4 regions of the Streptomyces sp. NPDC002868 genome follow, and region 4 is predicted to be linked to each of the others. Evidence: riboswitches for the same ligand, from Rfam matches in the RefSeq annotation. Region 4 holds a riboswitch; each other region holds the start of a gene.
What was found. A riboswitch is a leader RNA that binds a small molecule or an ion and turns the genes downstream of it on or off. The one in region 4 is predicted to bind cyclic di-AMP.
Positions count from the first base shown of each region.

Region 1: linked by a shared signal. The riboswitch ahead of ACZ3H8_RS29100 (transglycosylase family protein) and the one ahead of ACZ3H8_RS00495 (M23 family metallopeptidase) in region 4 are both predicted to bind cyclic di-AMP.
Region 2: linked by a shared signal. The riboswitch ahead of ACZ3H8_RS18435 (C40 family peptidase) and the one ahead of ACZ3H8_RS00495 (M23 family metallopeptidase) in region 4 are both predicted to bind cyclic di-AMP.
Region 3: linked by a shared signal. The riboswitch ahead of ACZ3H8_RS04430 (M23 family metallopeptidase) and the one ahead of ACZ3H8_RS00495 (M23 family metallopeptidase) in region 4 are both predicted to bind cyclic di-AMP.

Region 1 covers NZ_JBVHDR010000011.1:119,200-124,683, forward strand. Annotated here, with positions in the region: gene ACZ3H8_RS29090 (FtsB family cell division protein) at 1-162, opposite strand, end outside; gene eno (phosphopyruvate hydratase) at 260-1,546, opposite strand; gene ACZ3H8_RS29100 (transglycosylase family protein) at 1,832-2,515, opposite strand; cyclic di-AMP (ydaO/yuaA leader) riboswitch at 2,519-2,690, opposite strand; gene ACZ3H8_RS29105 (transglycosylase family protein) at 2,978-3,874, opposite strand; gene ACZ3H8_RS29110 (cytochrome P450 family protein) at 3,987-5,222, opposite strand; gene ACZ3H8_RS29115 (nucleoside triphosphate pyrophosphohydrolase) at 5,219-5,484, opposite strand, start outside.
Region 2 covers NZ_JBVHDR010000005.1:382,793-388,276, forward strand. Annotated here, with positions in the region: gene ACZ3H8_RS18425 (ATP-dependent Clp protease proteolytic subunit) at 1-298, shown strand, start outside; gene ACZ3H8_RS18430 (hypothetical protein) at 306-614, shown strand; cyclic di-AMP (ydaO/yuaA leader) riboswitch at 964-1,118, shown strand; gene ACZ3H8_RS18435 (C40 family peptidase) at 1,122-1,598, shown strand; gene ACZ3H8_RS18440 (LysE family translocator) at 1,645-2,274, opposite strand; gene ACZ3H8_RS18445 (LysR family transcriptional regulator) at 2,357-3,268, shown strand; gene ACZ3H8_RS18450 (ATP-binding protein) at 3,283-3,714, opposite strand; gene ACZ3H8_RS18455 (helix-turn-helix domain-containing protein) at 3,943-4,800, shown strand; gene ACZ3H8_RS18460 (DUF397 domain-containing protein) at 4,815-5,021, shown strand; gene ACZ3H8_RS18465 (8-amino-7-oxononanoate synthase) at 5,036-5,484, opposite strand, start outside.
Region 3 covers NZ_JBVHDR010000001.1:954,961-960,444, reverse strand. Annotated here, with positions in the region: gene ACZ3H8_RS04445 (carbohydrate kinase family protein) at 1-344, shown strand, start outside; partial or broken gene ACZ3H8_RS04440 (DUF6745 domain-containing protein) at 335-468, opposite strand; gene ACZ3H8_RS04435 (SGNH/GDSL hydrolase family protein) at 514-1,305, opposite strand; gene ACZ3H8_RS04430 (M23 family metallopeptidase) at 1,466-2,428, opposite strand; cyclic di-AMP (ydaO/yuaA leader) riboswitch at 2,431-2,585, opposite strand; gene ACZ3H8_RS04425 (alpha-galactosidase) at 3,107-5,212, opposite strand; gene ACZ3H8_RS04420 (tyrosine-protein phosphatase) at 5,394-5,484, shown strand, end outside.
Region 4 covers NZ_JBVHDR010000001.1:116,019-121,502, reverse strand. Annotated here, with positions in the region: gene ACZ3H8_RS00505 (HPr family phosphocarrier protein) at 127-408, shown strand; gene ACZ3H8_RS00500 (GntR family transcriptional regulator) at 557-1,234, opposite strand; gene ACZ3H8_RS00495 (M23 family metallopeptidase) at 1,413-2,183, opposite strand; cyclic di-AMP (ydaO/yuaA leader) riboswitch at 2,197-2,360, opposite strand; gene ACZ3H8_RS00490 (M16 family metallopeptidase) at 2,590-3,957, opposite strand; gene ACZ3H8_RS00485 (M16 family metallopeptidase) at 3,975-5,339, opposite strand.

The sequences.
Region 1 (5,484 bases), on a different contig from region 4:
CAGCGAGCAGACCACCAGGGCCAGGAAGGCCGCGCGGCCGGTGAGCCGGGAGCGGCGGGCCTGCCTGCGGTTCTGCGACCGGTAGACGCGAGCGGCGGTCTGCTCGCCGAGCAGCCGAATCCTGGTCGCGGTGGAGAACCGATCGCGGTCCTGCCCGGCCATGTCCCGCCTCCCCAATACGTACGTACGTCCCCGGACACGGTACGGGACCGCGGCCGGGGACGTACGTAAGGGAGAGCGTCAGCCCTTGCTGTGCTTATTAGTTCGCATAGCGAAACCGCGGGAACGCCGAGCGGCCCGCGTACACCGCGGCGTCGTCGAGGATCTCCTCGATGCGCAGCAGCTGGTTGTACTTGGCGACGCGCTCGGAGCGGGCCGGGGCGCCGGTCTTGATCTGGCCGCAGTTGGTGGCGACCGCCAGGTCGGCGATGGTCACGTCCTCGGTCTCGCCGGAGCGGTGCGACATCATGCACTTGAAGCCGCTGCGCTGGGCGAGCTCGACGGCGTCCAGGGTCTCGGTCAGTGAACCGATCTGGTTGACCTTGACGAGCAGGGCGTTCGCGGCACCGTCCTCGATGCCGCGGGCGAGGCGCTCCGGGTTGGTGACGAAGAGGTCGTCGCCGACGATCTGGACCTTGCTGCCCAGCTTGTCGGTGAGGACCTTCCAGCCGGCCCAGTCGTCCTCGAACAGCGGGTCCTCGATGGAGACGAGCGGGTACGCCGCGACGAGCTCCGCGTAGTACTCCGTCATCTCGGCGGCCGAGCGGGACTTGCCCTCGAACTCGTACGAGCCGTCCTTGTAGAACTCGGACGCGGCGACGTCGAGCGCGAGCGCGATGTCCTTGCCGGGGGCGTAGCCGGCTTCCTTGATGGCCTCGAGGATCAGGTCCAGCGCGGCGCGGTTGGAGTCGAGGTTCGGCGCGAAGCCGCCCTCGTCGCCCAGGCCGGTGGACAGACCCTTCTGCTTCAGGACCTTCTTGAGGGTGTGGTAGACCTCGGCGCCCCAGCGCAGGGCCTCGGAGAAGGACTCCGCGCCGATCGGGGCGATCATGAACTCCTGAATGTCCACGTTGGAGTCGGCATGCGAGCCGCCGTTCAGGATGTTCATCATCGGAACGGGCAGCAGGTGCGCGTTCGGGCCGCCCAGGTAGCGGAAGAGCGGCAGATCGGAGGCCTCGGAGGCGGCGTGCGCCACGGCGAGGGAGACGCCGAGGATCGCGTTGGCGCCGAGCGAGGACTTGTCCGGGGTGGCGTCCAGGTCGAACATCGCCTGGTCGATCAGGCGCTGCTCGGTGGCGTCGTACCCGACGAGCTCCGGGCCGATCTGCTCGATGACGGCGAGGACGGCCTTCTCGACGCCCTTGCCCTGGTAGCGGTTCTGGTCACCGTCGCGGAGCTCAAGAGCCTCGAACGCACCGGTGGAGGCGCCGGACGGAACAGCAGCACGACCCGTGCTGCCGTCGTCGAGGCCAACCTCGACCTCGACCGTGGGGTTGCCTCGGGAGTCCAGGATTTCCCGGGCTACGACGACGTCGATGGACGGCACGAGCATCTCCTTCTGGGATGTGACGCTAAATGTGACTCAAGCAGTGGGACACAAGCAGTGCAGGGCAGTGCAGGGTCTCCGTGGCCTTGCGGCAAGAGCCTAACCGGCTCCGGGGCATCGGTCGGCCGGTGCCCGCCCGCTGGGACGGAAAAGGGCATGAACAGGCAGTGACAAGGCAGAACCCCGGCCCGGCGCGTACGGGGGATAGCGCGCCGGACCGGGGTGCTCTGGGGCCCGGGGGGTCAGCTCGGGCGGAGCCGGGGCAGCCGGCTCGGGCGGAGCGGGTCAGCTCAGGTGGAGCTGCTGGCCCGGGTAGATGACGTCCGCGTCGTCGATGATGTCCTTGTTCAGGTCGAACAGCTTCTGCCAGCCGCCCCTGACCTTCTCGGTCTCGGCGATCTTGCCGAGGGTGTCGCCGGCCTTGACCTTGTACTCGCCGTCGCCCTTCTTGAAGCCCTTGGCCTTCGCGGCGGGCTTCGCGGGCTTTGCCGGAGCGGCGGGGCGCTCGGAGCGGGTGGTGGGAACCTCGGCACGCTTCGGCTGCGCCGGCTGCGTGGTGCCGGCGTCGGCGGAGCCGCCGTCGTTCGCGGCGTTGGACAGGTTGACGCCGCAGTTCGGCCACGCGCCCTTGCCCTGGCCGGCCAGGACCTTCTCGGCGACCGCTATCTGCTGGGACTTGGAGGCCTGGTCGGCGCTCGCGGCGTACTGCGTGCCGCCGTACGCGGCCCAGGTGGAGGCCGAGAACTGCAGGCCGCCGTAGTAGCCGTTGCCGGTGTTGATGGACCAGTTGCCGCCGGACTCGCACTGGGCGACCTGGTCCCACTCGGAGGTGGTCGCGGCGGACGCCGAGGTGGCGCCGAGGAGCGGGGCGGCGACGGCCGCACCGGTGACGCCGGCGATGGCGGCGAAACGCGTAGTCCGATTGAAAACGGTCGGGCGACGGTGCTTGCCCTTGCTGGAAAACAGCATGGAACATCTCCTCACCGACGCCTACGAGGTGAGCTGTCGGGTTCGGGCCGACGAGTTGCCCGGCCGCGCGTCCTGCGCGCGGCTTCACCCCAAGCCGGTTGGAGCCGTCGATCTCAACGGCCGGGGCCGGCACTTACCTTGGGTCCCCCGCTCCTGCCTTCGGCGCTCTGCGCGACGACTACTCCCCCCGACCGTCGGCAGGATTCGGCGTGACGGTCAGCGGTGCCCGCGGTGGCGAGCGATCAGACCGTAAACACACCTCTCCCCGATGTTCAAAGGTGAACATCGGGGAGAAATCGCCCATCTCGCCGCCCCAGTCACTCCCGTTTCCGCAGGTGAAGGGCGGAATGAGTGGTTCCGCCGGGCAAGTCACAGCAGTTGGGACAAAGAGACCCTTGTCTCACTTGCGCAGACTCGGACATATGCCCGCGAAACTGACCCTGAACTGGCGGCGAATTACCCCTACTTCACGCCCAGATCAAGGCTCTGGCCAGGAAGGATGAGATCGGGGTCGGCGCCGACGGTCTGCTGGTTCGCCTCGTAGAGCGCGGTCCAGCCGCCGGAGAGCTTCTGCTTGTCGGCGATGGCCCACAGACTGTCGCCCGGCCGGACGGTGTACTCACCGGGCGCGGCGTCCGCATTGCCCGTCTCGCCTTCCTCATCCGGGTTGCCCGCATTGTCGCGTGCCGAACCGTCACCTCGCGAGGCATGACGACCCACTTCGCGCTCATTGTCCGCATTGCCCGGCTCGGTCTGCTCCGGGGCGGCCTCGCCACGGTGCTTGCCGCTGCCACTGTCGGCGCCCAGCGCCGCGTCCGCGGCCGCCGACTCGGCGGGCTCGGCCGACTCGGCCGGGTCCGCGGTCGGCTCGGCAGACGCCGCCGTGGTGGGCTCGGCGGAGGGGGTCGTGGGTATGAGCGACTCGACCGGGGTGCTCTGCTCGGACGACGGCACGATGCCCGGGTCGACGCCGGTGGCGGCGCCGTCGTTCTTCAGGCCGGCGAGTGCCGCGCAGCCGGGCCACGCCGCGGGGCCCTGTGCGTCGAGGACCTTCTCGGCGACCGCTATCTGCTGCGAGCGGCTGGCGAGGTCGGCGCGGGGCGCGTAGTCCGTACCGCCGAAGTCCTGCCAGGCCTCCTGCGAGAACTGCAGCCCGCCGTAGTGCCCGTTGCCGAGGTCGGCACTCCACATGCCGCCGCTCTCGCACTCCGCGACGCGGTCCCACATGGAGGCGTCGGCGGCGGAGGCCGAACCGGCGCCGAGAAGGGGGATGGCGATGGCCGATCCCGTCACCCCTGCCGCGACAACAATGGCAGGAGCCTGACGAGGTCGGCGGTGTCGCCCGTTCCCGGAACGCATGCGGTTGCCTTTCACGTGACTACTGAGACGACGGTGAACGTAGCCGCATTCGAACGGAAGTCACAAGTCGATGCAGCGGAGATCACGTGAAAGTCACAGTCTTGACAAAGCGTCAGATCTGTCGAGCAGTGAACTCAACCGGCAGAGTGCGCAATCCGCGCATAATGAGACCCCCACGCCACCGCAAATCGGCCGGATCGCCTGCAAGCCGCAAGTCCGGCATTCTCCTGAGCAGCGTGGCGAGCGCGGTCTGCCCCTCGAGACGCGCGAGCGGCGCGCCGAGGCAGTAGTGGATGCCGTGCCCGTACCCGAGATGCTGGTTGTCCCGCCGGGACAGATCGAGGCTGTCCGGGTCGGCGAACCGCTCCGGGTCCCGGTCGGCGGCGGCGAGTACGACGAGTACGGGATCGCCCGCCGCGATCCGCTGCCCGCCGATGACGAGCGCCTCGGTGGCGAACCTCCAGGTGGCGAGCTCCACGGGCCCGTCGTAGCGCAGGAGTTCTTCGACACCGGTGGCCAGTAGCTCGGTCTCACCGGCGGCGAGAGACGTCTGGAGCCGCTCCCGCTGTTCCGGATTACGAAGCAGGGCATATACCCCATTGCCGATCAAGTTCACGGTAGTTTCAAAACCCGCGAAGAGAAGGATGAAGGCCATGGCAGCGGCCTCGTTCTCGGTGAGGTGCTCGCCGTGGTCGCTGGCCCGGATCAGCCCCGAGATCAGGTCCTCCCCGGGCCCCTCCCGCTTTCGGTGGATCAACTCCGCGAGATAGCCCCGCATCTTCTTCACAGAACGGGCGACGCCGCCGCGCGGCCCGCCGCCGTGGCGGATCATCATCCCGGCCCAGTCGCGGAAGTCGTCCTGGTCCTCGCGCGGGACGCCGAGCAAGTCGCAGATGGCATAGATGGGGAGCGGGAACGCGAACTCATGAATCAGATCCGCCTCCCCCCTCTCCACGAACCCATCAATGAGCCGGTCCGTCAACTCCTGTACACGCGGGGCGAATTCGGCAACCCGGCGCGGGGTGAACGCCTTCGACACCAGCCGCCGCAGCCGGGTGTGGTCCGGCGGGTCGATGTTCAGCAGATGGGTCATCAGCTCAGCCTTGCGCTCGCCGGGGATCCCCGTCTTGCCCTTGGCATGGGCGGGCTCGTCGTGATGCGCGGGATTCTTGCTGAGCCGCTGGTCGGCGAGGGCCTGCTTGGCATCGGCGTACCGCGTCACCAGCCATGCCTCGACCCCGCTGGGGAGGGTGGTCCGGTGGACCGGCGAGTTTTCCCGGAGCCACGCATAGGCGGGGTAGGGGTCGGTGGCGAACTCCCAGGTGAACAGCTCGGGCTGAGCGCTCACTCCTGTCCCTCGGCGGCGCGGATCGCGTCCCGGTAGGCGCGGGCCGCGGCGCGCAGGGCGGCCTCGGGGTCGGTACCGGACTCCTCCGCCCGGACGGCGAGGGCGAGCAGTTCGTAGCCGGTGCCCGGGCCGGCGGGGAGCGGGACGTCGAGGCCGGCGGTACGGACCCGGCCGGCGAGCTTCGCGGCGAGGGCGAGGCCGGGCTGGCCCAGCGGCACGCCGTCCGTCACGGAGTCGCGCTGCTTCTCGATCGCCTTCGTGC
Region 2 (5,484 bases), on a different contig from region 4:
CGCCCCCGGCAAGCGGATGGCGCTGCCCGGCGCCCGGATCGTCGTCCAGCAGCCCGCGTTCGAGGAGCCGTTGCAGGGCCAGCCGTCCGATCTGGAGATCCAGGCACAGGAGTTGCTGCGGCTGCGCGCCCAACTCGCCGGGATGCTCGTACGCCACACCGGCCAGAGTCCGGAGCGGATCGCCGCCGACCTGGAGCGCGACAAGATCTTCGCGGCGCAGGACGCCAAGGCCTACGGACTGGTCGACCACGTGATCAAGAACCGCAAGACGTCACTCTCCGCCCCCGGTTCCAGGTGAGCGCCCGATGCCGCTACCCGAACTGCCGCCGCTGCCGGCGCTGACCCGCGCCGAGTGCGAGTTCATCGACAGCTATCTCGAAGTCCTCGATCTGCTGGGACGGATCAATCCGGCCCGCTCAACGCACACCTATGGAGCGCTGCGTGCGGCACAGGCGTTGGTCGGCCGGGCCACCGCGCTCAAGGACGCCCTGACGCTGATGCATATGCGCGGCGAGAGCGAGGTCCATGCGTCGACCCTCGCCGAGGCGCTCAGGGTCCTCGACGGCGAACGCAGGGCGCGCCGGGTGACAATGCCGCCCGCGTCCATGAGTTGACGAATCATCCGCTTCCGTCAACGGCCATTGGGGTACCTGCAGTCGTCCCCCATTCGGTGTAGTTGCGGTCTCCTGAATTACTACGGAGAACTTGCGCACCACGACTACCGATCTGGCGGAATGGGCTGTTCCGCTGCTGGTGCGGGAGTCCTCAGCTGTCCGTGGCCGGGCCCCAAATCAACTCTGTCCACCCGAACAGGTCAGTGGTGTCGAAGCTCACATACCGCCGTTTCGACTCGGAAATCCGGCGTGGTGTGGGTCAAGATCCCTGGGACGACAAGCCCCCGCCATCCCTGGCGGGGCGGTCCGGGCGGACGCCGAGTCCTGCCGCCGCTCCGGATGTCTGGTCGACAGAAGTGCACCGGCAGGAGTGGAGGACCCAAGCAGTACGGGACATCCGGACAGTCCGGTCGTCCCTCGGGGTGAAGCCGCATTTCGCGGCCGGGCATCTTCGTCCGTCCGAACCCGACAGGTCATCCTTCACAGGCGGCTGACGAAGGGTTGCGCATGACTGCGCAGATTCACGTCCCGTTTTTGCTGACCCGGGCAGGCGCCGTATCGGCCCTGACCCTCGCCGCCGTCGGCGGCTCAGTGCTGGTGCCGGGCGCCGCTTCCGAGGCACTCGCGGCTACGGCCCACGCCAACAAGGCACTTCAGGTTGCCTCTTCGAAGAAGGGAGCGCCGTACAAGTACGGCGCGTCGGGTCCATCCCGGTTCGACTGCTCGGGGCTGACGCTCTATTCGTACAAGAAGGCGGGCAAGAAGCTCCCACGCACCGCCCAGCAGCAGTTCAACAAGACCCGCCATGTCTCGGCGTCCTCGCGCCAGCGAGGGGATCTGGTCTTCTTCCACTCCGGCAACAGCGTCTACCACGTGGGTATCTACGCCGGCAGCGGCAAGATCTGGCACTCGCCCAAGACGGGCTCCTGGGTGAAACTCGAGAAGATCTGGACCAAGCGCGTCTGGTACGGCCGGGTGCGCTGACGGCCCCGGTGGCGCACCGGGCACGCTCCCGGTGCGCCACACCGCGTCAGTGCGCCAGCGGCTCGGCCAGCAGGGTCACGCCCAGCGCGGTGAGTGCCCCGCCGGTGACTCCTTCCACGGCGCGGGTGGTGCGCGGCCGCCGCAGCCACGTCCCGAGCCGGTCCACCAGCAGCGCCACCGCCGGGAACCAGAACAGCGCCAGGACGACGACGATCGCGGCAAGCAGCAAGGTGCGCGGCAGCACCGGCGCGCCGTCCGGCACGAACTGCGGTAGCAGGCTGAGGAAGAGGACCGGCGCCTTCGGATTGAGGACGTTGGTGAGGAAGCCCTGCCGCAGACTGCGTCCGACGCCGTCGGCCGCCTCGCCCTCCAGGTCCGGCCCGGCGGGCGCCGGACGCAGCGCGCCGCGCACCGCCCGTACCCCCAGGTAGAGCACATAGGCGCCGCCCACGATCTGCAGCGTGCGGAACAGCACCGGCACCGCGACCAGGACCGCCGCGAGCCCCGCCACCGCGAGCGCGGTGTGCACGAGCAGTCCCCCGGCGACGCCGACGGCGCAGGCCACGCCCGCACGCCGGGAGACGAGGGCGTTGCGTACGACGACGGTGAAGTCCGCGCCCGGCATGGCGACCATGCCCGCGGCGACCCCGGTGAAGGCGACGAGTTGTGCGTCCATGGCAGCCATCCTGGACCGGAGTGGGCCTTAGCGTGTACTTGGAATCTTCTAGGCCTGCCCAAAGCAATGCTTAAGGGGTGCCATGTACGACCCGACACGGCTGGCGGCGCTGGTGGCGGTCGCCGAGGCCGGTTCGATCACCCGGGCCGCAGCCCGTCTGGGCTATACCGCGCCCGCGCTCTCGCAGCAACTTGCCAAGCTGGAGCGCGAGGCGGGGGCGGCGCTGCTGGTGCGCCACCACCGCGGGGCGCGGCTGACGGCCGCGGGCGAGCTGCTGGCGACGCGGGCCCGCCGGGTGCTGGACGAGATGGAGCAGGCGCGGCACGAGCTGGCGCGGCTGGCAGGTCTGTCCGGCGGGCGGCTGCGGGTGGGCACCTTCACGACGGTCGGCATCCATCTGCTGCCGCCGGTGCTGAGCGCGTTTCGCCGTGCGCATCCGGATGTGGAGCTCGCCGTCGCGGAGTACGAACCGCCGGCCGGGGTCCTGGCCGTGGCGGCAGGCGATGTGGATCTGGCGCTGACCCATGCGTACGAACCGGGCGAACCGGCGCCGCTGCCCGCGGGTGTGGTGCTGGATCCACTGCTGGTGGAGGAATTGGTCCTGGTCACGGCGCCCGGCCATGCGCTCGCGGGCGGCTCGGGCCGGCTGCCGGTGGCCCAGCTGGCGGGCCAGCCGCTGATCAGCAGCGCTCCTTCGCATCCGTCGCGCAAGGGGGTGGAGGGGGCCTTGGCGCAGGCGGGGGCGAGCCCCGCCGTGGTCTGCGAGTCGCCGGGCTATGCGCTGGTGTGCGCGCTCGTCAGCGCGGGGCTCGGGGTGGCGGTGGTGCCGGAGATGGTCGCCGCGATGGCCGCGACGCCGCTCGGCGTACGGCAGTTGGAATCGGCGGCGTTCCGGCGGACGATCTCGGTGGCACACCGCGGCGAGGAGTCGGGTCCGGCTGCCGAGTCACTGCGGGCTCTGCTGCGCGGCGCGTTCGGCCGCGCGGGAAACTGACCGCCGGGCCGTGATCAGCTCTGCACCGGTACGGTCCACGGCAGGACGATCCAGACGGTCTTGCCGCCCTCCGGGGTCGGGGTGACCAGGAGCTGTCCGCCGCACTCCGCGGTGAGGCTGCGGATGATGACCATGCCGCGGCCGTTGTCCTGGCGGACGGCGGCGGGCAGCCGCTGCGGCCAGCGGGGGTGACTGTCGGTGACACCGATGCGCAGCTCCTCGTCCCGCTCGAGACGCAGGTCCACGGTAAAAGTGGGCGACTGGCCGAAGGTGTGCTGAACGGCGTTGGTGGCGAGTTCGGAGACGATCAGACGGACGGTGTCGACGGCTTCGGTCTCGACCGGCAGGCCCCATTCGGAGACGACGTCGGTGGCATATCTCCGGGCGGCGGAGACCGAGGCGGGGGCGCTCGGCAGAGTGACGGAGGCTTCCTGATGGTCTGCCATGGCGACGCTGTCCCTTTCCCACCGGGGCCGGGCTCCGACTCGTAGCGGATGAATGCGAGGACGGCCACGGATTGCGCTTCGCGCCAGAGTGCCACCTATCGTGCCGTCAGGGGCGGCGATCCACCAAGATGTGCATATATCTGTCGCCCAAAGCGGTGAACTCTGCTACGCGAGACCGTATTTGGGCGACTCACCCACGATTTGGGCACTGTCGGGAAGGAGCGGGAGATGCGGCACGGCCCCGCGGTGCGCCGTCGCAAACTCGGCGAGGAGCTGCGGAGGCTGCGCCTGGACGCGGGCCTCACCAGCCGGGAGGCCGGGCGGCTGGCGGGCTGGCACCAGTCGAAGGTGAGCCGGATCGAGACCGGCGCCAGCGGGGTCAAGGCGGCCGATGTGACCCTGCTGCTGGAAGTGTACGGCGTCAGTGATCCTCAACTGCGGTCGCTGCTCGAGACCTTGGCGGGCGCGGCGGACGGTGCGGGCGGCGGCTGGTGGCATGCGTTCCGCGGGCTGATCCCGCCCGAGTACCGGGACTTCATCAGTCTGGAGGCCAATGCATGTGCGGCGCGCACGCTGGAGACCTCGGTGGTGCCGGGCCTGTTGCAGACGCCCGACTACGCACGTGGGGTGACCCGCGCGGCGTTGGAGGAGCTGCCTGTGGAGACCGTCAACTCGCTGGTGGAGGTGCGGATCGCCCGCCAGTCGGTGCTGCGCGCGGAGAGGCCGCTGGAGCTGAGCGCGGTGCTCGACGAGGCGGCGCTGCGGCGCGAGGTGGGCGGCTGTCGAGTGATGCGCGAGCAACTGCGGCAGCTGGCTGAGACGGCACAACTGCCCCATGTGCGGCTCCAGGTACTGCCGTTCTCGGTCGGCGGCTACGTAGGGCTCACGGGCCCTTTCGTAATCTTCTCCTTTCCGACCACTTCTGATCTGGACGTGGTTGTTCTCGACCACTTGACGAGTAGCCTCTACCTCGAGCGGAAAGAGGACTTGGAGGTGTACAGCGCCGCCTTCCAAACGATGCAGAAGCGTGCTCTGTCACCAGCGGACTCATTGGATCTCATCGCACGGATCAGTGACGGCGCATAGGAGGCACCCCCCACATGTCCGATCGCCTCGCACAGGACTCACTACGGTGGCGGCGCAGCAGCCGCAGCACAGGAATGAACAACTGCGTCGAGGCGGCCCGGCTGCCCGACGACACGCTCGCGGTAAGGGATTCCAAGAACATCGCGCGGCAGGCCCTGCGTTTCTCGCCGCAGGCCTGGTCCCGCTTTTTGACCGCGGTCCACGAGGAGACCGTCAATTGACCGTCGGTTGACGGTCAATTGACGGGCGCGGTCCCGATGATCGTGGTGATCGCCGCCTCGATCTGCTGAGCCGTCAGATCTGCCCTCGCCGTGAGCCTGATCCGGGAGATGCCGTCCGGCACCGACGGAGGGCGGAAACAACCCACGACGAGCCCGGCGGCGCGGCAGTCCGCGGCCCAGCGCAGCGCGGACTCCGGGGACGGCGCCCGTACGGAGACGACGGCGGCGTCCGGTCGTGCGGCGGTCAGGCCCGCGTCCGTGAGCCGACGGTGCAGGGTCGCGGCGACCGTGCGGGCCCGCTCGGCCAGCGCCGGTTCACGGCCGAGGAGTCGCAGGCTCGCCAGCGCGGCTCCCGCGGCGGCGGGCGCCAGGCCCGTGTCGAAGATGAACGTACGGGCGGTGTTGACCAGGTGGTCGATCACCCGGGCCGGGCCGAGGACCGCTCCGCCCTGGCTGCCCAGGG
Region 3 (5,484 bases), 840 kb from region 4:
CGGTGGGCGCGCGCGAGCGGATAGCCTCGGTGATGCGGGAGATCCTGCGCGACGGACGGGCCCAGGCGGTGGTCGCGACGGCGGGCGCAGGCGGCTCGTACCTCCTCACCCGCGACGGCAGCAGCACCCCACGCCCGATCCCCGCGGTGGTTCCGCCAGCACCGGTGGTGGACTCCAACGGCGCGGGGGACGCGTATGTCTGCGGCTTCCTGTACGGGCGGCTGTCCGGCCGCGACCTGGAGGAGAGCGCGAGGCTGGGCTCACTGGCGGGCGCCCACGCCTGCACGGCCGAGGGCAGCGGGGCACTGATCGGCCCCGCCGGACTCGTCCCGCCTCAGGTCTGACGCACCGGTTCGTACGCGTCCGCCTGCAGCCCGAAGGTCCAGGCGACCCCTCCTTCGCGGTCCGGGTCGTGGGCGGCACCCGCAGCCAGTAGGTGCGGTGGCTGCCGTCCGGCTCGGGAGCCGCGCCGCGGGCGGGGTCGCGGGTGCCGAGCACCCCACCCCGCCGCCGTCACAGGGGCAGCAGGTTCGGGCGCTTGGCCTCGACATGGTCGCCGGAGCTCTCGCCGCGCAGCCGTCGGCCGATCCACGGCACCAGGTGCTCGCGCGCCCAGTGGATGTCGTCACGGCGCACTTCGAACGGGCCGCGCGGCGGCTGGGGCGGCCACGGCTGGTCGGGGTCGGCGGGCACATCGAGTCCGAGTACCTGGGCGGCGCGCAGCGCGACCCGGGTGTGTCCCTCGGGCGACAGATGCAGCCGGTCGGTGTCCCAGGCCCGCCTGTCCTGGACTGACTTGAGCGACCAGAGGTCGAGGACGGGGCAGTCGTAGCGGTCGGCGATGGCCCTTACATGCGCGGTGTACGTGGCGATCTTGCCGCGCAGATGGCGCAGCACCGGCACCCCGCGGGTGTCGAATCCGGTGGTCACCATGACCGTGCCGACCGCGCTCGTGAGGTCGGCGACGGCGCGCTCGAAGCGCTCGGCCACGTCGTCGGGGTCGGTGCCAGGCCGGATGATGTCGTTGCCGCCGGCGCAGAACGTCACCAGATCCGGGGCGAGTTCCTTCGCCCTCGGTACCTGCTCCTCGACGATCTGGTCAAGGAGACGCCCGCGTACGGCGAGGTTGGCGTACCTGAAGGTGTGCTCCGGCGTCCGGTCGTCGAGCAGGACCGCGAACCGGTCCGCCCAGCCGACGTACATCCCGTTCGGACCCGGGTCTCCGACGCCCTCGGTGAAGCTGTCACCGATAGCCGCGTACGACCCGAATGCACCCTTTTTCCCTGTTCTCGAATCGTCTGCCACGAGACCACATCTTTCCCTTACGGATGTGACCTACGCGACCGTAAGGAAGGGTTGACGAGGGGTGATCTTTGCCACCGGTCAAGTTTCGTCCAACCCGGAATACGCCGACTCCCCCACGCCGCCGGACGGGGGGAGTCGACAACGGTGTGCCGTCTGCGCCTCAGATGGAGACGCCGTACTGGCGCAGGTACGCCAGCGGGTCGACATCCGAGCCGTAGCTCGGGCCGGTGCGGATCTCGAAGTGCAGGTGCGGGCCGCTGGAGTTGCCGGTGGAGCCGGAGAGGCCGATCTGCTGCCCACCGCTCACGCTCTGGCCGGCGGAGACGGCGAGCGAGGAGAGGTGGGCGTACTGCGAGTAGTTGCCGTCGCTGTGCTGGATGACGACCTCGTTGCCGTACGCGCCGCCCCAGCCGGCGGAGACGACGGTGCCCGCGCCGACGGCCTTGACAGTGGTGCCGGAGGAGGCCGCGAAGTCGACACCGGTGTGGTAGCCGCTGGACCACATGGCGCCGGTCATGCGGTAGGAGGTGGTGACGGTCGCGCCGTCGACGGGGGCGGTGAAGCCGGAGCTGCCGGCCTGCGAGGCGCTCGCGGAGTCGCCGGAGGAGGACTGTGCGGAGGAGTCCGAGACGGAGTCGGAGGCGGCCTTGGACTTCGACGCAGCCTTCGACTCAGCCTTGGACTCGGCCCTGGACTTGGACCGGTCCTGGCTCTCCTGGCGCGGCTGCGCCTTCTCCGGAGCCTTCGCCTTCGACTTCGCGCCGAGGGTCAGCTTGAGGCCCGGGTGGATCAGCGACGGGTTGTCGCCGACCTGCTCACGGTTGTCCTCGTACAGCTTCTTCCAGCCGCCGCGTACATCGTGCTCCTTGGCGATCTTGGCCAGGTAGTCACCGGAGACGACGGAGTACGTGGTGGGGACGGTGGCCGGCTTGGCTGCCACCGGGGCCGCGGCGGCGGTCACTGCCGTAGCGGGCGCCACGGCGGGAGCGGTCTTGCCCGCCGCGTGGGCGCCGGTGGCACCCATCAGCGGAAGCGCGATGGCGGCGCCACCCGTGCCGGCGGCGACGAAGCCGCGCGTGATCGGGCTGGTCTTGGGACGGCGGTGCTTACCCTTTGCGGGCATGGCGCATTCCTCTCCGGCGCCTACGAGGTGAGCTGTCGGGTTCGGGCTGGAGATGCCCGGCCGCGCAATGCGCGACTAAACCCCGAGCCATCCGGAACTCCGGAATGGCGAACTACCTGGGTCCCCCGCTCCTGCCACGCGTGGGTGGATTTTTCGAATTCCGGTCGGCGGCAGGATTAGGCGGTCCGTCCGGATTGACGGGAACGTAAGCGAGAGGGACGGGCGGGTACAAGCCATCACTTTCCCGGGCCAATGATCCGTGCGATATCGCCCCAGAATTCCGGTTACCCTCCGTAAAATGTGGATCTCGACCGGATCTCAACTGTCCCTCCGGCAACGGAGTTCGGCTCCGCCGTACCACCACGCACCGTCACGGATATGATCCTGCTCACGGGCCGGACCCCATCTCCCCTGTAGATGGGGCACGTTATGCCGAACCGGCCAATTCGGACAGAAGTGTCATTTAATGACTATCGACCGATCGGTCGCACTTACCTCCCAATTCCTGCCAACGTCGCAGGAATTCCACCGGGTCCCGCCGCCTTCCTCGACGACCATTTCCCATCCTTGACCGCAAAATAGGACAAAGTGCCGCAGGTGCCGGGGGTGGTCGCAGCGGGGTACCGAGGCCGGCCGAGTCCGGGTCAGAGTCGGAGCCGGGTCAGCGGCGGAGCCGGGTCAGCGGCGGCGCAGCCGGATCACGGTGGCGTCCATGTCGCCCTTGAGCCCGGTGTGCAATCCGTGGTGCACGAGTACGGCCCCCCGGTGTACGGCGCCGGTGTCCAGGCACTCGTAGGCGGCTGCCGGGTCGAGGCAGCGCAGCCTGAGCCTGGGCGGCTGCTCGCCGTAGTGCTGCGCCTGCAGCCAGGCGAGGACAACGCTCTCGTCGCCGCGTACGTACTGCACGGCGCTCAGCCCGCCCTCCGGCGCCCGCAGCCGGTGCAGCTCGCCGTGCTGCACCAGCGGCCTGATCTTCTTGTACAGGTCCACCCAGCCGCGTGCCTCTGCGAGCTCCTCGTCGGTCCACTCGGTGAGGTCGCCGCCGACCCCGAGAACACCGGCCATCGCGCTGACGAAGCGGAAGCGGAGCGTGCTGAACCGGCAGTTGAGCTGGACATTGGGGCTGTCGGTGACCCAGGCCGCCATGACCCGCGCCGGGTGCAGCTGGGTGAAGCCCTGCTGGATGGCGAGCCGGTCCAGCGGATCAGTGTTGTCGGAGGTCCACACCTGGTCGGTACGGGAGAGGATGCCGAGGTCGATCCGGCCGCCGCCGCCCGAGCAGGACTCGAAGGCGACGGACGGATGCGCGGCCCGCAACCGGTCGAGGAGTGCGTACAGCGCGTGCACATGCTCGACCCACAGCTTCTGCGGGTACTCCTCGCCGGGCCATCCGGCGTCCGTGAAGCAGCGGTTGAAGTCCCACTTCACATAGTCGATGGGTGCACTGCTGAGCAGCGTGTCCAACTGCTCCCAGAGATAGTCCTGTACGTCCTTGCGCGCGAGGTTCAGCACGAGCTGGTTGCGGAATTCGGTTCTGGCGCGGCCCGGGTGGTGCTGCACCCAGTCGGGGTGCGCGCGGTAGAGGTCGCTGTCGGCGTTGACCATCTCCGGCTCGACCCAGATGCCGAACTGCATCCCCAGCGCCTGCACTTCGTCGGCGAGCGGCCCCAGTCCCTTTGGGAAGCGCTCGGCGTTGGGCGTCCAGTCGCCGAGCCCGGCGCGGTCGCTGGTGCGCTGCCCGAACCACGCGTCGTCCACCACGAACAGCTCGACGCCCATCGCCGCGGCCCGCTGCGCGAGGGCCCGCTGCTGCTCCTCGGAGATGTCGAAACCGGTGGCTTCCCAGGAGTTGTAGAGGACGGGCCGCTCGGTCGCCGCGTCGGGGATGACATGCGCCAGCTGCCAGGCGTGCCAGGCCCGGCTGGCCCCGCCGAATCCGCCGTCGGTCCACAGTCCGGCGAAGACGGGCGAGGTGTACGACTGGCCGGGCGCGAGCCGCAGCAGTCCCGATTCGTCGTAGCCCGCGCCGCCGGTGATCTGCACGAGTCCGTCGGGCAGCTGCTGTACGGAGATCCGCCAGGACCCGGACCAGCCGAGGGCGCAGGCGTACACCTCGCCGCGCTCCTCCGTGGCCCCCTCCGCGTCCAGCGCGACCCATGGCAGATGCTGGTGCCCGGTGTGGCCGCGACGGCTGCCGATCACCTTCTCGCCGTACGTCAGCTCCGACCGTACGAGCAGCGACTCGGCGGCCCAGCGGCCGTGCAGCTGGCTGAGCCGCCAGCGCTCGCGCTGCGGCAGCGTCCAGGCGGCAGAGTCGGCCCGCAGCAGCTCCAGGTCGGGGCCGTCCCCGTCGTGGGCGACGGTTTCGTGGGCGACGGTGACCCAGCGCTCGATGACGTCCGCGTCATCGCGCATCCGGTGGTGCAGGGTGAGGCCGAGGCCATGTACGGCGTCGGCGAAGCGGAGCCGCAGTTCGTCGCCGTCCACCGCGTGACCGGCGAAGGTCCACTCCGTGCCGCGTACTTGTGGCGTACGGACGGAGAGCGCCGGGCGTACGAAGCGGGGTCCGCCCTCGACCGGGTACTCCTCGTGCCCGTCGAGCTGCGACTCGAAGGGCCAGTAGGGCGGCAGTACCCGGTCCGCGAGTGCCTCCGCGTCGGCGCCGGAGATCCGGGGCCCCCAATGGAGATGCAGCAGTTCGTCGTCGTCCGTGAGGTGCAGCGCATAACTGCTCGTGGGTCCGGAGAGAACCCACGTACGCCCCTTGCCAACGCTCTCGATCATCCCGACCCCTCAGATACTCACAGGTCCGCACAGGCCCGAACATCATCCGACGGGGACCGCTGCCGGTGCAACGGCCTTGCGGGAGACGGTCGAGATGATTGCCTGATGAAGCGGTGTCGTATCGTCGGGAACGCGCCATCGTCGGCGAGCAGCGCCGACGGCAGTCACTTCAGGAGTCCCCGTGACGCAGCAGCTGCCGCAGGTCCCGTCGACAGAGCCAGAGCTGGCCGGAGTGCGCAACTTCCGGGACGTGGGCGGCCTGCCGACAGTGG
Region 4 (5,484 bases):
GGCCGTTGGCCGCGGGCAGTCTGGGGAGATCCGATTGCGGCCACCCCCGGCCGAAGGCCGGTGCGAGCACTCCGCAACGCATGAGAGACTGGTCTAGACAACCGCTAAGACTTGAAGGGCAACACCATGGCTGAGCGCCGCGTCAATGTCGGCTGGGCCGAGGGCCTTCACGCCCGCCCCGCTTCCATCTTCGTCCGTGCCGCCACGGCCGCCGGCGTCCCGGTGACGATCGCCAAGGCTGACGGCAACCCGGTCAATGCCGCCTCCATGCTCGCGGTGCTCGGCCTGGGCGCTCAGGGCGGCGAGGAGATCGTGCTCGCTTCCGAGGCGGACGGTGCCGACGCCGCCCTGGACCGCCTGGCCAAGCTGGTTGCCGAGGGGCTCGAAGAGCTTCCCGAGACCGTCTGAACCTGCCAGTCGAATTGCTCGACGGCGGAGCCGCGGCATCCCGAATTCGGGAGACCGCGGCTCCGCTTTTTTGCGGTCCGGGAACCATGAATTCGGGCAGCATAAAATCCGCCCCACGAATATCTTCTCTTTGTATACGGTGCGGCTGTTAATTGCGGGCGCTCGCGGTGTTTACGGCATGTTGCGAAGTCCTCACCCGCTCGGGACGGCGCAGCCGGTGCGCGGCCGTGGCCCGCTCGGCGTGCAGCGCGGTCAGCGCCCGCGCCCGTTCCACATCGCCGCGCGCCACGGCGTCCACGATCGCGCCGTGCTCGGCCCAGGACTCGATGGGCTTGGCGGGCTGGTCGACGGCGTACATCCAAGTGATCTTGTGCCGCAGCTGGGTGAGCAGGGCGGTCAGGCCGGGGCTGCCGGAGGCCTGGGCGAGCGTCTCGTGGAACCAGCCGCCCAGCGAGCGCAGATCCTCGCCCTGGCCACGGCGGGCCCGCTCCTGCCCCAGTCTGACCAGACCACGCAGGACTTTGAGGTGCGCTTCCGTACGGCGCTTGGCGGCCCGGGCAGCGCCCAGCGGCTCCAGCAGCATCCGGACCTCCAGCAGGTCGGCCGCCTCCTGCTCGGTGGGCTCGGCGACGCAGGCGCCGGCGTGGCGGCGGGTGGTGACGAAACCCTCGGACTCCAGCGTGCGCAGGGCCTCCCGCACGGGGACCCGGGAGACGCCGTAGCGGCGCGCCAGCTGCTCCTCGGTGAGCCGGCTGCCGCGCTCGAATACACCGGAGACGATGTCGTCGCGGATCGCTGTGCATACCGAGTGCGCGGGAATGCGCATGACCGAACCTCCGCTTTAATCCGCGCGAAACGCAGCCGATTGACGCCTGTTCGGTGACTCTATTGCAGTGGGCCGGATTTTCCGATGGCACCTGGAAATTCATGGATATCTTTTGGCCAGAGGACCGAACGCCGAAGGCCCCGGCGGCGGCCAGGGCCTTCGTCCACTCGGGTGTCGCTCAGACGCCGACGCCGTGCGCGCGCAGGTACGCGACCGGGTTGATGTCGGAGCCGTACTCCGGGCTGGTGCGGGCCTCGAAGTGGAGGTGCGGCCCGGAGGTGTTGCCGGTCGCACCGGAGAGGCCGATCCGCTGGCCAGGGGTGACGCTCTGGCCCACAGAGACGCTGATCGACGAGAGATGGCCGTACTGCGTGTACGAGCCGTCGTTCATCTTGATCACGACGTTGTTGCCGTACGCGCCGCCCCAGCCGGCCTCGACGACGGTGCCGGAGCCGACCGCGTGCACGGTGGTGCCGGACGCCGCGTGGAAGTCGATGCCTGTGTGGCTGCCGGAGGACCAGATGGCGCCGCCGGTCTTGTAGCCGGTGGAGACGTACGAGCCGGAGATCGGCGAGACGAAGGAGTTGAGGCGCTTGCGCTCGGCCTCACGGGCGGCGCGCTCCTTGGCCTCGCGGGCAGCCTTGGCGCGGGCCTCGGCCTTGCGCTTGGCCTCAGCCTCGGCCTTCGCCTTGGCGGCGGCCTCGGCGGCCTCCTGCTTCTGGGCGGCGGCCTGGTCGGCGATCTGGTCGGCGAGCGAGTCGGCGGCCACGATCTGGGTCAGGCCGGTGTCCTCGACCGCGGTGGCACCGGGCTCGGCGGCGAGCGCCGGGGAAGCGAGGGTTCCGATGACGCCGGTGGTGGCAAGGGCCGCGACGCCCGCCATGCTCGCGCTCTTGCGCGTCAGACGGCTCGGGGCACGATGCTTCCCGGTGGCACGGGTGAACGCCATGTAGTGGCTGATCCTTTCCTTCCTTCTCGCCTACCGGGTTAGCTGACGGGTTCGGAGCAGGAAGGTCTCCTACGGGCCCCTCCGCACGGGTGCGAAGGCGTCCGATTCACCCCAGGGACTGAGTGGGTCCCCGGCTCCCCAGGCTCGCGCCTGACGGGGACTCGGCGATGACTGTCCGATGCCGCGGGTGCGGCGGGCAACTGGCGGACAGCCGGACCGACGCTAGGCGGGGCATCTTTCATTCACCAAACAGACAGGCATTTTTGTAGTGCATGCCACAGGGCAGACAGGCAGCCTCTCCAACAAACCGGGCATAAGACAGAACCCCGGCGTCGCTTTGGAGGCCGGGGTTCCGCTTGTCTGTTTTAGGTTGTTTGCCAGATATGACGGATCGTCTTGCGGTCAATCAGCCCGTGACAACGGTCACTTCACCGATGCCCAGTGCCCTGACCGGCTCCTCGATCTGCGAGGCGTCGCCGACGAGCACCGTGACAAGCCGGTCCACCGGGAAGGCGTTGACGGCCGCGGCCGTCGCCTCCACGGTGCCGGTCTCGGCCAGCCGTACGTACAACTGCGCCTGGTAGTCGTCCGGGAGGGACTGCTCGACCTGATCGGCGAGCGTGCCCGCGACGGACGCCGCCGTCTCGAACTTCAGCGGGGCGACGCCCACCAGGTTCTGGACGGCGACATCCCGCTCGGCATCGGTGAGCCCCTCGGCCGCGAGCGTGCGCAGCACCTTCCAGAGGTCCTCCAGCGCCGGTCCGGTGTTGGGGGTGTCCACCGAGCCGCTGATGGCGAGCATCGCGGCGCCCGAACCGTCGGGGGCGGACCGCAGTACCTGGCCGAAGGCCCGTACGCCGTAGGTGTAGCCCTTCTCCTCGCGCAGCACGCGGTCCAGGCGGGAGGTGAGGGTGCCGCCCAGGCAGTACGCGCCGAGCACCTGCGCGGGCCAGACGCGGTCGTGCCGGTCCGCCCCGATGCGGCCGATCAGCAGCTGCGTCTGCACGGCGCCCGGCCGGTCCACGATGACCACGCGGCCCGTGTCGTCGGCCGTGATCGGCGGTACGGGACGGGGCGTGGCACTGTCGCCCTTCCAGGTGCCGAGGGTGTCCGCCAACACGGCGTCCAGGTCGACCCCGGTGAGGTCGCCGACGATCACCGCGGTGGCCGTGGCGGGCCGCACATGCACCTCGTAGAAGCCCCGCACGGCCGCGGAGTCGATCCTGGCCACGGTCTCCTCCGTGCCCTGGCGGGGGCGCGACATGCGCAGGGAGGCCGGGAAGAGCTGCTTGGAGAGCTCCTTGGCCGCACGGCGGGCCGGATTGGCCGTCTCGTGCGGGATCTCGTCGAGACGGTTGCGTACGAGCCGCTCCACCTCACTGTCGGCGAAGGCGGGTGCGCGCAGCGCCTCGGCGAGCAGGCCGAGCGCCTTGGGCAGCCGGGAGACCGGGACCTCCAGGGAGACGCGGACGCCGGGGTGGTCGGCGTGCGAGTCGAGCGTCGCTCCGCAGCGCTCCAGCTCGGCCGCGAACTCCTCCGCGGAGTGCTTGTCGGTGCCCTCCGACAGGGCGCGCGCCATGATCGTGGCGACGCCGTCGAGGCCCTCCGGCTCAGCGTCCAGCGGCGCGTCGAGGCAGATCTCGACGGCCACCACCTGCTGGCCGGGACGGTGGCAGCGCAGCACCGTGAGCCCGTTGTCCAGCGTGCCGCGCTCGGGGGCGGGGAACGCCCAGGGCCGGGCCTCTCCGGCGGCCGGCTGCGGGTGGAACTGCATGGTCACGGCAGCGTCGCTCACTGGTCGGTCCCCTCGTGCTCGTCGGTCTCGTCGCTGTCGTCGCCCTCGCCGTCGTCGGCCGAGATGGGCTCGTAGACCAGCACTGCCCTGTTGTCCGGGCGCAGCCTGGCCCGGGCAACCGCCTGCACCTCCTCGGCGGTGACGTCCAGCACCCGCTGCACGGCGGTCAGCGCGAGCTGCGGGTCACCGAACAGCACTGCGTACCGGCACAGTTCGTCGGCGCGGCCCGCGACCGTACCCAGCCGGTCCAGCCACTCGCGCTCCAACTGCGCCTGCGCGCGCTCCATCTCCTCGGGCGTGGGGCCCTCCGCGGCGAACCGCGCGAGCTCCTCGTCGACCGCGGCCTCGATCTGCGGGACTTCCACGCCGCCGGACGTCTTCACGTCCAGCCAGCCGAGCGAGGGCGCGCCGGCCAGCCGCAGCAGGCCGAAGCCGGCCGCGACAGCCGTCTGGTCACGGCGCACCAGACGGTTGTGCAGCCGGGACGACTCGCCGCCGCCGAGGACGGTCAGCGCCAGATCGGCGGCGTCGCACTCGCGCGTACCGTCGTGCGGCAGGCGGTAGGCGGCCATCAGCGCACGGGCCGGGACCTCCTCGACAACCTCTTCGCGCAGCTGCTCGCCGATGATCTCCGGCAGCGATCCGTCACGGGGCGGCTGCTTTCCGTCATGGGCCGGGATGGAGCCGAAGTACTTCTCGATCCAGGCGAGCGTCTGCTCCGGGGCGATGTCGCCGACGACCGACAGCACGGCGTTGTTCGGCGCGTAGTACGTACGGAAGAAGGTGCGGGCGTCCTCGAGGGTCGCCGCGTCCAGGTCGGCCATCGAGCCGATGGGCGTGTGGTGGTACGGGTGGCCTTCGGGGTAGGCGAGGGCGGTCATCTTCTCGAAAGCCGTGCCGTACGGAACGTTGTCGTACCGCTGGCGGCGCTCGTTCTTGACGACGTCGCGCTGGTTCTCCATCGACTCGTCGTCGAGCGCGGCGAGCAGCGAGCCCATCCGGTCGGCTTCCAGCCAGAGCGCCAGTTCCAGCTGGTGTGTGGGCATCGTCTCGAAGTAGTTGGTGCGCTCGAAGCTGGTGGTGCCGTTCAGCGAGCCACCGGCGCCCTGCACCAGCTCGAAGTGGCCGTTCCCCGTCACCTGGCCCGAGCCCTGGAACATCAGGTGCTCGAAGAGGTGGGCGAGGCCGGTACGGCCCTTGACCTCGTGGCGTGAGCCGACGTCGTACCAGAGGCAGACAGCGGCGACCGGGGTCAGGTGGTCCTCGGAGAGCACCACGCGCAGGCCGTTGGCCAGCCGGTGCTCAGTCGCTGTCAGGCCGCCGGAACCGGCCTGCGCTGTGGCCGTGTGACCCATGGGCATGTACGTCCCTTCGATCGCGATATGGAGAAGTCCTGCCACTGTATGCAAGCGCGCTGACACCTGGCGAAGTTCCCGGGTCGCGGTCGGCGTTGTCAGTGGGACGGTCCACAATGGTCGGCGTCAGTTCCAGACCTGGTACGCGAAG